One region of the Pseudomonas sp. GW821-FHT11D10 genome, then DNA from elsewhere that is predicted to be linked to it. Evidence: riboswitches for the same ligand, from Rfam matches in the RefSeq annotation. Region 1 holds a riboswitch; the other holds the start of a gene.
What was found. Region 1 has a riboswitch for cobalamin ahead of AC1RT4_RS23160 (TonB-dependent receptor plug domain-containing protein). Riboswitches for the same ligand answer to the same signal wherever they lie in the genome.

Region 2: linked by a shared signal. The riboswitch ahead of cobW (cobalamin biosynthesis protein CobW) and the one ahead of AC1RT4_RS23160 (TonB-dependent receptor plug domain-containing protein) in region 1 are both predicted to bind cobalamin.

Annotation. Positions count from the first base shown of each region.
Region 1 is NZ_JBXARR010000009.1:35,745-39,935, forward strand. Features, by position in the region: gene AC1RT4_RS23145 (DoxX family protein) at 1-173, opposite strand, end outside; gene AC1RT4_RS23150 (LysR family transcriptional regulator) at 347-1,264, shown strand; gene AC1RT4_RS23155 (alpha/beta fold hydrolase) at 1,338-2,246, shown strand; cobalamin riboswitch at 2,312-2,517, shown strand; gene AC1RT4_RS23160 (TonB-dependent receptor plug domain-containing protein) at 2,611-4,191, shown strand, end outside.
Region 2 is NZ_JBXARR010000001.1:814,536-818,726, reverse strand. Features, by position in the region: gene cobN (cobaltochelatase subunit CobN) at 1-893, opposite strand, end outside; gene cobW (cobalamin biosynthesis protein CobW) at 897-1,970, opposite strand; cobalamin riboswitch at 2,070-2,279, opposite strand; cobalamin riboswitch at 3,188-3,409, shown strand; gene AC1RT4_RS03885 (CbtB domain-containing protein) at 3,532-3,729, shown strand; gene AC1RT4_RS03880 (CbtA family protein) at 3,741-4,191, shown strand, end outside.

The sequences.
Region 1 (4,191 bases):
CCGACCGAGCCGATGTAGCCGATCATCATGGCCGGCGCGGCCAGTTTGGAAAAACCGGAGAGGATGAAAATCACGCTGAGCAATACACGGCCGATCAGCGCGGCCGAAGCCTGTTTCAGGTCGGAACGGCTCTGGTGAGCGGTGGAGGTAGCGAGGTTTGCGGAAGACGTCATCAGGGCATTTCCTTCAATGAGGGTGCGATTCGACCTGAATCGCCCCGGTGAAGAAATGTTGCGCCTGGCCTGCTCATCTGAATAGCCGACTAATTTAGATCATTAGTGTCGATAAAATAGATAAGCTGCTCACCTCAGACGAAGGACTTCAATCGTAATTCGAGGAACCCGGCATGATCTCCGACCCAGGCACACCGACGCTCGACCAACTGCGCGTCTTCCTCACCGTCGTGGAAGTCGGCAGTTTTGCAGGGGCTGCGCGCAAGCTTCACCGGGCCACTTCGGTGATCAGCTATTCGATCGCCAACCTTGAAATGCAGCTGGGCGTGACGCTTTTTGATCGCCAGACCACCCGTAAACCGCAACTCACCGAAGCCGGGCGCACCGTGCTGGCCGAAGCCCGGACCATCGCCAACGGCGTGCATGGCCTGCGCGCCAAGGTCAAAGGCCTGCTTCAGGGGCTCGAAGCCGAGGTTCATGTGGTACTCGACGTGATGCTCCCCGCCGAACGGATCGTGGACGCGCTCAAGGCCTTTCAAGAGGAATTCCCCACGGTCGCTCTGCACTTGCACATGGAGGCCCTCGGCGCCGTGACCGAGCGAGTGATCAACCGCAACGCGGTCATCGGCGTGAGCGGCCCCATGAATGAGAGCATCGACGGTCTTGAAAGAATCGGCGCCGGCAACGTCGAGTTGATCCCCGTCGCCGCGCCGAATCATCCGCTGGCCTTGGCCGAACAGAATGCGCCGGGGGCCGGACGCGAGTTCACGCAACTGGTCTTGTCCGACCGCTCGGAACTGACCAAGGGCAAGGAGTTCGCGGTGCTCAGCAACCGCACCTGGCGGCTGGCGGATCTGGGTGCCAAGCACATGTTGCTGCGTGAAGGCATTGGCTGGGGCAACATGCCGACGCCGATGATCCAGGAAGATCTGGACAGCGGCCGGCTCGTGCCACTGAACCTGCCGGAGTACACCAGCGGCAAATACCCCTTCAGCATCATCTACCGCTCGGACCTGCCACCGGGGCCGGCGGCGCGATGGTTGATCGAGCGTTTTGTTCAACAAGGCGCGGCGCTGCAGGCAACCCGTTAAGCAGCGGCTGAAATGCACATCAAAACAGGACAAAGCCGTCTACGCTCCAGCCACCCCCTCTGGAGTGAACGCCATGATCCGCGCCCTGCTCACCGCTTCCCTGCTGCTGGCCCTGAGTGTTCCGGCCCATGCCGACGTGACGCCCTTCCCCGCTTCGTTCCGCACTCAGGACATCGCCGTGGACGGTGCAAAAATTCACACGCGCATCGGCGGCAAAGGCCCGGCGGTGGTGCTGTTGCATGGTTTTGGCGACACCGGTGATATGTGGGCGCCGCTGGCGGCGGATCTGGCGAAGGATCACACCGTGGTGGTGCCGGATTTGCGGGGCATGGGCCTGTCGTCGATTCCCGCCGATGGTTACGACAAGAAGACTCAGGCCGGTGACATTCGTGCGGTGCTGGCTTCGCTGGGCATCGAGCATTCGGTGGTGGTCGGTCATGACATCGGCACCATGGTCGCCTTCGCCTACGCCTCGCGGTATCCGCAGCAGACCGATCGCCTGGTGGTGATGGACGCGCCCGTTCCGGGGATCCCGCCGTGGAACGAAATCGTTCGCTCGCCGATGCTCTGGCATTTCGATTTCGGTGGACCGGATGCAGAACGGCTGGTGGCCGGGCGTGAGCGCATCTACCTCGACCGCTTCTGGAACGAGTTCGCCGGCGACCCGAAAAAGGTCGACGAAGCCACCCGCCAACACTACGCCAAACTCTACGCCCGGCCCGGCGCCATGCACGCGGCGTTCGCCCAGTTCCGCGCGATCCGCCAGGACGCCGTGGACAACGAAGCATCGATGAAGACCAAACTGAAAATGCCGGTGCTGGCGGTCGGCGGCGAAAAATCCTTCGGCAACAATGAAGCCATCGTGATGCGCAATGCCGCCGACAACGTCACCGAAGTGGTGATTGCCGGCGCGGGGCATTGGCTGATGGAGGAAGCGCCCGTCGAAACCACTCAAGCGATTCGCAGATTTATCGCGCAGTAACCTGCAAAGAGCCCTCGTCATCCTCGACACGTGCGGGTAGTTGACGCACGCCCACCCGAGTGTTCAGATGCCGCCCTGTTTCAGGTGTCCCATGCCGCCGTGCATGGGGTGAAACGGGAAACCGGTACGTTCCTTTCGAACAAGTCCGGTGCTGCCCCCGCAACGGTAGGCGCGTGATGCTTTCGACACACCACTGTGGCCAGACGGCCATGGGAAGGTGAAAGCGTCCATACGCGCGAGCCCGGAGACCGGCCTGAGATGTCTGTTTGGCAAAATCCTGCGGTGGGCGGGCATGGGCCGGTGTCGGCGTGTGCGCGATGCCTTCTCCTGCATGCTCTTCTGCGAAGATCCTTTCGAGAAGACGATGATCAAACCTTTCAACACTCCGGCTCCATCCCTGTTATTCGGCTGTCTGTTCAGCCCCCTGTTGCTGGCGGATGACACGCCGCTCGAACTCCATCAGCAAATCGTTTCCGCGCCGTCCGTGGAGTCCACCACCGTGGCCGACATGGCGCAGTTCGGCAGCAAGGTCGAGATCGTCACCCGCGAGCAGATCGAACGCGCCGGCCCCAGCGCCGATGTCAGCCGGGTGATGCAGATGTTCATTCCCGGCCTGTACGTCGCGCCGAAAAACGGTCCGTTCGACTACGGCACTTATTCGCTGCTGGGCGGGCGCAACGACGACACGCTGATCCTGCTCGACGGCGTGCGCCTGAACAATCGCCTGTACGGCGGTTTGTACCTGGACACCTTGCCGGCCAACGCCATCGAGCGCATCGAAGTGCTCAAGGGTGGGCAAAGCCTGTTGTTCGGCACCCAAGCGGTGTCGGGCGTGATCAACATCGTCACCCGCAGCCCGCAGAGCCGAAAAGCGTCCGGCGAAGTGAACATGGGCCTGGACACCTTCGGCGGCACTACCAGAGATGCGCGGGTCGAGAACATTTTCAGCAACGGTTTCGGCGATCTGGGTTTGCTGGCCTACGTCAGCCATAACGTCTCGGACGGCTATCAACCGTTTCGCAATCGCGACCTGAAAAACGTCACCGAAAAGAAGCGCGCCTATGAAGTCACGACCTTCGGCGGCAAGGCGATTCAGTCCTTCGGCGATGACAAACGCCTGGAGCTGTTCTACCAGTACGCTGACGCCAACCTCGATTTCGCCCGCCCGGTCGACAACCACAAGACCACCAACGACCGCATCCAGCAGATCGCCACGGCAACCTTCGAACAGACGCTCAACGAGCGCCTGAGCTACTTCGTCAAAGGTCATATCAACGACTGGGACACCCGCTACACGCGCATCAACAACACCGCCAATGGCGGCACCCGAACCATCAACCACAACGACTACTGGGGTTTCACCGACTGGGGCGTCCAGGCCGAAGGCAAGGCTGAATTGCCCGGCGGGCATGTGCTGGTGTTCGGTACGGACAACCAGTGGTTCAAGGGTCAGGACGATGTGCTGACCATCGACAACGACAAGGCCGAAGCCCACGCGCTCTATACCCAACTGCGCCCGCAGTTCGACGCCCTGCCCGACTGGCACCCGAGCATCGGCATCCGTCACGAAGCCATGGGCGGTGGCGACAGCGCCACGGTCGGCATGCTCACTTCGCTGTATGACCTCAATGAAAACTGGTCTGTGCGCGGGCAATACGGCACGGCTTACAAACTGCCGAACGCCGAGCAGTTGTTCGTCAACGAACCGGGCGACGAGTTGGGCAACCGTAATCTGAAACCGGAGAAAAGCCGCAACGCCGAGCTCGGTCTGGATTACAAGGGCCTGCTGCTCGACCGCGAGTTCAGCGCCAGCGTCACCCTGTTCAAACGCAAGATCGATGACCTGATCACCCTCGACGACATCCAGTGGGTCAACGGCCAGGGCCGGGTGCAGATGCGCGGTTTCGAGGCGGACGCGAAACTGGCGCTCAACGAGCAATGGAGC
Region 2 (4,191 bases), on a different contig from region 1:
GGTTCGTTGTCCTGGGCGCAGATCGCCTGGATCACCGGAATATTTCGACGGAATGGCCGCAGATGCGGTGCTTCCGGGCTGGACTGGGCGAAACCGGTGGTGTTCAGAATCACCGACGCTTCGACCTCATCCAGCCAGTCCTCGACCACCGACAGGCAGCCGGGCTCTTTCAAACTGGCCACGGCGATCGGCAGCGGATTGAGTCCGGCTGCCTGAAGCCGTTGGCAGAACACGTCGATAAACGCCGTGTTCGCCGCTTGCAAATGCGAGCGATAAAACAACACCGCCGCGACCGGTTGACCGGGCAGCCAATCGGCTTGCCAGTCGCTCAGTGCGGCGGTGTTTTGGTTCGGGTGATAAATCGCCGTGCGCGGCAGCGTCTGCGGCTCGCCCCACACGTAATCCCGCGCCAGCCAGCGATTGGCCAGGCAACGGAAAAAGTCCAGCGCGTTGCCCATGCCGCCCTGACGCAAAAACTGCCAGAGCCGGTCGCGATCCTCGGCGCCCACGGTGCTCAAGTCACTGAGCTCCGGGTCAGGACGGTCATCGCCCGGCACCAGAATCACCTGCACGCCACGCTCGGACAGCTCGACCAGCCGCTCGACGCCATAACGCCAATAAGCGATGCCGCCGTGCAACGAGATCAGAATGACCTTGGCGTGGCGCAGCACTTCATCGACGTACAAGTCGACCGACGCATGGTTCTGCACCTGCATCGGGTTGGCCAGCCGCACGCTCGGGTAATCCTCGGGCAGTTGCTGCGCGGCTTCGGCGAGCAGCGCGAGGCTGGAATCGCCGCTGCACAGGATCACCAGCTCGGCGGGGGTTTGTCCAAGGTCGGCAATGTTGTCATCCGACACGAAACCGCCGGGCTGGGTCCTGAGCAGGTGCATGGCTTAAACGCTGAGCGCAGCGCGCAGTTGCGCTTCGAGCTGGGCCGCGTCCAGTGCCTGACCGATCAACACCAGACGCGTCACACGTGCCTCATCGGCGCCCCACTGACGGTCGAAGTGCTTGTCGAAACGCGTGCCCACGCCCTGGATCAGCAGACGCATCGGCTTGTTCGGGATCGCCGCGAAGCCTTTGACCCGCAGGATGCCGTGCTGAACCACCAGTTGCGTCAGTGCGTCGAGCAGCAGGCTTTCGTCGGCTTGCGGCAGTTCGATGGAGATCGAGTCGAAGGCGTCGTGATCGTGATCGTCGTGATCGTCATCGCCTTCACCGTGGTGGTGATCGTGATGGCTGTGGCGGCTGTCGATGTGTTCTTCGGAACCTGCGCCGAGGCCAATCAACACGTCCAGCGGCAGACGACCGTTGCTGGCTTCGATGATTTTCACTGCTGGCGGCAGTTCTTCGGCGACTTCGAGACGGACGCGCGCGAGGTCTTCAGGGCTGGTCTGGTCGGCCTTGTTGAGGATCACCAGATCGGCGCTGGCCAGTTGGTCGGCGAACAGTTCGTGCAGCGGCGATTCGTGGTCCAGGTTCGGATCGAGTTTGCGCTGGGCGTCGACCTGATCCGGGAACGCGGCGAAGGTGCCGGCGGCCACGGCCGGGCTGTCGACCACGGTGATCACCGCGTCAACGGTGCAGGCGCTGCGGATTTCCGGCCACTGGAAGGCTTGCACCAGCGGCTTTGGCAGGGCCAGGCCCGAGGTTTCGATCAGGATGTGGTCGAGATCGCCGCGACGGGCCACCAGTTCGCGCATTACCGGGAAGAACTCTTCCTGAACCGTGCAGCACAGGCAGCCGTTGGCCAGTTCGTAGACGCGGCCGGTGGCTTCTTCTTCGGTGCAGCCGATGGTGCATTGCTTGAGGATTTCACCGTCGATGCCCAGCTCGCCAAACTCGTTGACGATCACCGCGATGCGGCGGCCCTGAGCATTGTCGAGCATGTGCCGCAGCAAGGTGGTTTTGCCCGAGCCGAGGAAGCCGGTGACGATGGTGACGGGGAGTTTGGCCAGTGTTTTCATCGGATGCCCTTTGGCAAGGTGGCGGGCATACGGGACGAGACCGGCGACGCGGGTGCGTGCCTGGAGAGTTCGCCACCGGATCACCCCGCCCGGTTGAAAGTGAGAATCTGTGACGAGGCAGGTCTCCTGGCTGACGGTGTTCGGGTCTTGGCCCGGTATTCGCTGCGCCTTCCCGCTGGCTCTGGATTGAGTTGGCAGTGGCGTGGCAGCGAACAGCACCGTTCACAGTTGCGGGGGCAGCCGCGGCTTGGACCGCGTTCCCTTCTTAGCTTCGGCGTGGGCCGAAGAACCTCGAAAGCGCAAGGCTACGCATGGGTTCGTGATGGGTCAATGGTTGGTGGATTTTGGGATTGGGGGCATATCCGTTGCTTCGGGTGCTGCCGCTGGCGGTTTCGCTCTTACAGCGAGTCCCTTTTTCAAACGCCAAAAAGGAACCAAAAGGCTTTTGCCCCGGCGTACGGCACTTCGCCTAGGCTCAGTGTTCCCTCGCTACGGTGTCCATCAGGGGGCATCGCCTACGGTTTGCTTCGCTGCACCTCCTCTCGATGTATGCGGCTTCGCCGCACGGCGCTGCGCGCCTACCCCCTGATGAACACCTCCGCTCGGCCTGCCGAAGGGGCAAAAAATCAAGAGCCAGAGCCAGAGCAAAAGCCAGAGCAAAAGCCAGATCAAGAGCTCCCTCACCCTAGCCCTCTCCCGGAGGGAGAGGGAACTGATCGAGTGGTTTGGGAGAGGTTCGCCGACGTGCGATACCGCGTCGAACTCAAGTTTTGAAAAGCCCACAAATCGGCTCCCTCTCCTAGGGGAGAGGGCTGGGGTGAGGGGTAACCCCACCACAAAACCAAAGCCGAACACGCCCTGCTCCCCCCACTCAAAACGATGAGCGTTAGCTCGAGTAAAGCTTTTGATCGCAGGGCCCGTCGGCAGGCTGAGTGGAGGGATTGATCCGGGGGTGGGAGCGCAGCGACCGTGCGGCGCAGCCGCATGCATCGAGAGGAGGTGCAGCGAAGCAAACCGTAGGCGATGCCCCCGGATCGATCCCGGAGCGAAGGAACCCCGAGCCTCAGCGAGGGGCCGTACGTCAGGGTTAAAGACCTTTTGGTTACTTTTGGGGCGTTTGCCAAAAGTGACCCGCCGTAAGGGCGGAACCCTAAGTGGCCGTTACCGCAGCAACGGATCTGCCCACAAAATTGACTAAAATCCCCAACCCATGGTCTCCTACACAACTTGTTACGGGTGCCCTTCACAGGGTGAAACGGGAAACCGGTGAATCATGTGCTTTACTCTAAAGCCATGTCAGTCCGGTGCTGCCCCCGCAACGGTAAGCGAGCGAAGCGTCAGATCCACTGTGCCCACAGGCATGGGAAGGTGACGCTTGCAGGTCGGCCAGACGCCAACCCCTCGTGAGCCCGGAGACCGGCCCGCAACACACAGTGCGCATCCTTGCGCCACTGAACATAACAAACCCGCGGTGGGCGGGCGCTGTTCGAACCTCTGCGTGCCCGGCCGCAGGGGTTTTCATGCGCTCAATTCACCCGCTGACACTCCAGAGGGAAGCGCCATGTCGATCATCAGCAGCACCGGCAGCAATTCGGACAAGATCTCCAGCACTACCACCCTGAGCCAACGCCTGACCGCCGCCGTCTGCGCGTCGATCCTCGGTGCGTGCCTCGTGTATTTCGCCGGTTTCTCGCACATCGAAGCGGTGCACAACGCCGCCCACGATACCCGCCACAGCGCCGCGTTCCCGTGCCACTGAGACCTGACGACATGATCAAGCGTATTGCGCAGACCGCAGGTTTCACCGGCCTTCTGGCCGCCCTGCTCCTGACGTTGCTGCAAAGCTTCTGGGTTTCGCCGCTGATTCTGCAGGCCGAAACCTTCGAGAAAGCCGAGCCGGTGGCCGAAGTTCACGAACACGCTGCCGGCACCGCCGCCCACACCCACGATGCCGAAGCCTGGGAGCCGGAAGACGGTTGGCAGCGCGTGGTGTCCACCACCGGCGGCAATCTGGTCGTAGCCGTGGGTTTTGCCCTGATGCTGGCGGGTCTGTACACCCTGCGTGCGCCGACCAAAACCTCGCAAGGCCTGCTCTGGGGGCTGGCCGGTTATGCGACCTTCGTACTCGCCCCGACCATGGGCCTGCCACCTGAACTGCCGGGCACTGCTGCCGCGGATCTGGCCTCGCGTCAGATGTGGTGGATCGGCACTGCCGCCTCCA